DNA from 2 places in the Paraburkholderia lebeckiae genome. Region 2 is predicted to be linked to the other one. Evidence: predicted binding sites of a transcription regulator. Region 2 holds the regulator's gene; the other holds the start of a gene.
What was found. Region 2 encodes LexA, which represses DNA repair genes until DNA is damaged. Its sites were predicted from a motif close to ACTGTATNNNNATACAGT; they were not measured.

Region 1: imuA (translesion DNA synthesis-associated protein ImuA) is a predicted target of LexA. The motif match lies at 1,223-1,240, and genes of this name have one in related genera.

What each region holds. Positions count from the first base shown of each region.
Region 1 is NZ_JACHDK010000012.1:152,186-154,581, reverse strand. It holds gene HDG39_RS22750 (RidA family protein) at 1-36, shown strand, start outside; gene HDG39_RS22745 (hypothetical protein) at 332-868, shown strand; gene imuA (translesion DNA synthesis-associated protein ImuA) at 1,343-2,035, shown strand; gene HDG39_RS22735 (Y-family DNA polymerase) at 1,965-2,396, shown strand, end outside.
Region 2 is NZ_JACHDK010000002.1:80,937-83,332, forward strand. It holds gene HDG39_RS03660 (DUF2939 domain-containing protein) at 1-574, opposite strand, end outside; gene HDG39_RS03665 (hypothetical protein) at 694-1,038, opposite strand; gene lexA (transcriptional repressor LexA) at 1,141-1,791, opposite strand; gene HDG39_RS03675 (sulfate ABC transporter substrate-binding protein) at 2,102-2,396, shown strand, end outside.

The sequences.
Region 1 (2,396 bases), on a different contig from region 2:
GTTGAGATTGACAGCATCTTTGAGTTGAAGGGGTGACGGGCATGGCTCGACGTCGCGCACATACGAGCGCAATGACCCGAAATCCGCATCCCCAGCGGGAGGAGTTAAGCGCACGCCAGAAAACGGACGTAGGGAATTTAAAGATTTCCGATCAGCCGATCGAATATGCTGGGCCTTGTGTCCCGAGGTGGTCGTCCAACTCTACGACGCGATGCTCGAACTCTACCCCGACCACGCTAATCCGGGCTCGCTCTGGGGCGCGGCGAACTCCGCCAGGAAGGCCGCGTAGGATTGCTCCGCACCACAACGAAGCTATGGAATCCCCAAAGGAATGCTGACCATGCACAGGACGTTATTGGCCGCTGCCATCACCTTGACCGTCTCCGCCGGATCTCTCGCGGCTGCTCCTGCCGCTTACAAGGAGCCGCTGGACGCTCAGGCCTTGAACACGATCAAATCAGAGTTCGGCGAGCTCATGGAATTAGCCAACCGGCACGATTTCAAGGCTCTGCACGAGATGTTCTGGCAATCCCCCTCGGCCCTTCTCGTCGCCAAAAGCGCAATTCCCTCCGAGGGGAACTGGGCAGGCTTCTGGGGCAACGAGGCAATCGATCGGAAGCTGCACGACATCGGCACCTCCGGCCCGGTCGTCCTCCGACCGGATTACTCAAAGCTCAAGGTCGTCGGCTTGACGCCGGACGTAGCGCAATCCTACGCGCCGGTGAACATCACGGTCTCGTATGCAGGGCAGGACGGAACTCCCAAGCCGTTTCTGATGATCATCAACTGGATAAAGGTCGGGAAGGACTGGAAGGTTGCTTCTGAGATCATCCTGCCCGTACCTCCCGCACCCGTCGCAAAGAGTTAGGCCTTCGCGTGCCGGTGTGCGGAATCCAGACTGGGACCTGGCTGCTGGCAGCAGGTCTCGCTCTATTTGACGTCCGTGAGCTGCAGTATCGAGCGACGGCTCAACTCCGATACCCGCCGTTGCACCTCTGACCGCTCGACTGTCAAGCGCCTCTCACCCTCCTTCAGCGAAGCCGCGTCGGCAAGTTGCTGGGACGTAACTGCGCCGCCCGGTGGTCCTTTGATTTCCATTTATCCCTGCAGTCCGGTCAATTCCGTGCTTTTGCGTCTGGCTAACTGCGCGCTAGTCCAACGAATTCGGTTTCCTGACAGCCCGGTGTCGCCTATCTAAAAGTTGGGATCTTGGGCTAAAATACCTGTATATTTGTACAGTACTATTGGGAGCCTGATCGTGACTCTGACTGCCACAGCCGGACAGCAGTTACGCACCCCCGAAGAACGGGCGCGCTCCATTGATGGTGCCCTCGATACAACTATGTATTCGGAGTCGGGGGGAATAACCTTGTGGCGGGCGTCCCAGCTTGGCGCTGGCCGCGGCCGCAGCGTCGATACCGGTTATCCGGCCCTGTCGGCGGAGTTGCCCGGCGGCGGCTGGCCGCTCGGCGCGCTGGTCGATCTGCTCGTGCAGCAGGCCGGCGTCGGCGAACTGCGGTTGTTGCAGCCCGCGCTCAGCGCCGTCGGCGAGCGTCCGCTCGTCTTCGTGCAACCGCCGCATACGCCGGACGGCCTCGGGCTCAACTACATCGGCCTGTCGCTGCAGCAGGTGCTGCGGATCAATGCGCCGAAAACCGCCGACGCGCTGTGGTCCGCCGAGCAGATCCTGCGCGCCGGCAGTTGCGGCGCGCTGATCTTCTGGGCGCAGTATGCGCAGGCGTCCTCGCTGCGCCGTTTGCATCTGGCCGCGCAGTCGTCGGAGACGCTTTTCATCATGGTGCGGCCGCTCGCCACCGCGCAGGAGGCATCCCCCGCGCTGCTGCGGCTCGCGCTCAGGCCATCGGCCGAAGGTCTCACCATCGACATCGTGAAACGACGAGGGCCCGCTCGCGCAGAGCCCCTGTCGATTCCCCTTCAACCCACCCCCGTTCTGCTTTCCCGACATGCGCGTCTTTCTCGCCGTTCATCTGCCAAAGTTGCCGCTCGAGGTCTTCAGACCGAAGTGGTCGCCTGAGCCCGCGCATGGCTGCGCGGTGCTGGAGAAAGACAAGGTGGTCATGGCCGACCCCGCCGCGCGCTCGGCGGGCGTGCGTCCGGGCATGAAGCGCGGCGGCGTGCTGACGCTATCGCCGCAGACCGAGATGTATGAGCGCGATAGCGGCCGCGAGGCGGCGGCCCATCGCGAGGTGGGTATCGCGCTGATGCGCTTCTCGCCCGAAGTCGCGCTGCTCGATGAGGCGACGGTCGTCGTCGAGATCGGCGCGAGTCTGCGGCTCTTCGGCGGCCTGCTCGCGCTGTGCCGCGATGCGAAAGCCATCCTCGACGCGCTCGGCTTCACCGCGCGCATCAGTGCCGCGCCGACCGGCCAGGGCGCG
Region 2 (2,396 bases):
CTTCGCGACGCAAGATTGCCGAATAGTTCGCGTTACCTTCGCCACGCCGGTACGTGACGACAAACTCGTTGAGACTGCGATAGCCGGCCGTGCTTTGACGCCCGGGCGGCGGTGCGCTTGCCTGGGTGGTGGTGTCGCCCGCGGCTGGTGCGGCCGGCGCTTCGCCGCCCGCGGCTGGCGGCGCGGACGGTTGCTCGCCCGGCGTGCCACGCGGCGGCATGCCGTTCAGCAGCGCCGCGACGCCGTCGGGTGTCGCATAGGCATCGACGAGCGGGCCGATCAGCGTCACGCCGATCACCGCGCCGATCGTGGCCATCTTGTTGCCGGCATCCGCCTCGAGTCGGCGTGTCAGCATGGCGCCCACCTGTTGCTTCAGGCTATCGCGTAGCGCGGGAAAGTCCACGTATTGATTGACAGTTTGCACGTCGCGCGCATCTGCGGCGCGTTTGAGATTGTTCACCGCGAGATACGGTGACGCATAAATAAAGCCCAGCGCGGCAATCACGATCACCACGATCAGCGTGATCAGCAGCGGCCGGGTGGCGCTGCCCTGTGTGCGTTTCCGAATTGTCATCGAATGGGACTCCACGTCAGTGATGATCTAACGTCGACCACGGCGAGGTCGGAACGATCCCATCCCACGCGAATCTCTGAACATCCGAAGTGCTTGTTGCATGCGTACTCAGGATTCGCTCAGGCTTCGAACACCGCGCCGTGCACGTTGGCTTCGTCGGCTATGCAGCGATCGATCATACGGCATACGGCGTCGACCGTGCCGACCATGATCAGTCGCGACGGTCCATGATAGACCCGCACCGGCGCGCGACGCGCGGGCTCGGCGATGTTCAGCGCCGAATTCAGCGACACGCGCGCGAACGCCGGCAACGACGACGGCAGACCGGAAGCTTCGGCAGTCGCGTCGAAGAGCGACGGCGTGCGCGCAGCGGGCGCCTCGATTAGTGCGCAGGGCGTGAGCTTGCGCAGATGGCGCAGACGGCCGAACTGGCGAAAGGGCAACAGGCGGGCAAGGCGTTCCATGAGTCTCTCCAGGCGATGCGGCGTAGATGCGGGCGTAAATTCGGGCGTAAATGCGGCTCGGGTCGGACAAACCGGCGCAAGCGTTCTGGCGACAGCGAAAGATCAGAACTCGCTGGGACGGATCAGCCCGACCGCGATTCCTTCGAGCGCGAAATCGGCGCTGCCGGTTTCCACGAAGATGTTGTCGTAATCGGGGTTTTCGGCGATCAGTTCGATGCCGTTCGGCCGGCGCTTCAGACGCTTGACCGTCACGTCGTCGCCAAGCCGCGCAATGATGATCTGGCCGTCCTTCGCTTCGGTGCGCTTTTGCACCGCGAGCAGGTCGCCGTCGAGAATGCCCGCGTCGCGCATCGACAGGCCGCGCACCTTCAGCAGGTAGTCGGGCTTGCTCGAGAACAGCGCCGGGTCACACGCGTAGTGCTGCGAGATATGTTCCTGCGCGAGGATCGGGCTACCCGCCGCGACCCGGCCGATCAGCGGCAACGACAACTGCATCAGGCCCGCATGCGGCAGGGTGAACTGATACGGCGCGTCCTCCTGCCCAGACAGCAGGCGGATGCCGCGCGACGCGCCGGCCGCGAGTTCGATCACGCCCTTGCGCGCCAGCGCGCGCAGATGCTCTTCCGCGGAATTGGCCGAGCTGAACCCGAGTTCGGCGGCAATTTCCGCGCGGGTGGGCGGAAAGCCGGTGCGTTCGATCGCGCGGCGGATCAGATCGAAAACCTGCTGCTGTCGTGCGGTGAGTTTTGTCATGGCCACTGTATGTATGAACAGGTGACTGTATTTTTATACAGTATTCGGCGCATTTCAAGCTTTACTTTAAGTTCGGCGCAAGGGGCGCGCTGAGACGTCGTTGATCGGCGACACGACGGCGTTTTCGGCGTCCCAGCAGCCGGCGCATCTGTCGTTACCACTTTTGAGTATTAAAAAATGAAGAAACATTATTTTTAATGATGAAAGCGCTTCGATAGACTGGCCTCCGGTTGGCGCTCATGTGCACGTGACCGCGACGCAGAACAACACCAGACGCTCACCAGCGGACATCACGCGGAGAAAAATTGAAATGAACCATCGGCATACGGGGCTCGCGGCTCGAACCAGAAAACTGATCGCGGCGCTCGCCGTCGGCGCGGCGGGTGCGCTCGGCATGTTGGGCGTAAGCGGCGTCGCGCACGCCGACACCACGCTGTTGAACGTGTCCTACGATCCGACGCGCGAGCTGTATCAGGACATCAATCAGGCATTCGGCAAGGAATGGAAGGCCAGGACCGGCGAAGCCGTCACCTTCAAGCAGTCGCACGGCGGCTCGGGCGCGCAGGCTCGCTCGGTGCTCGACGGGCTGCAGGCCGACGTCGTGA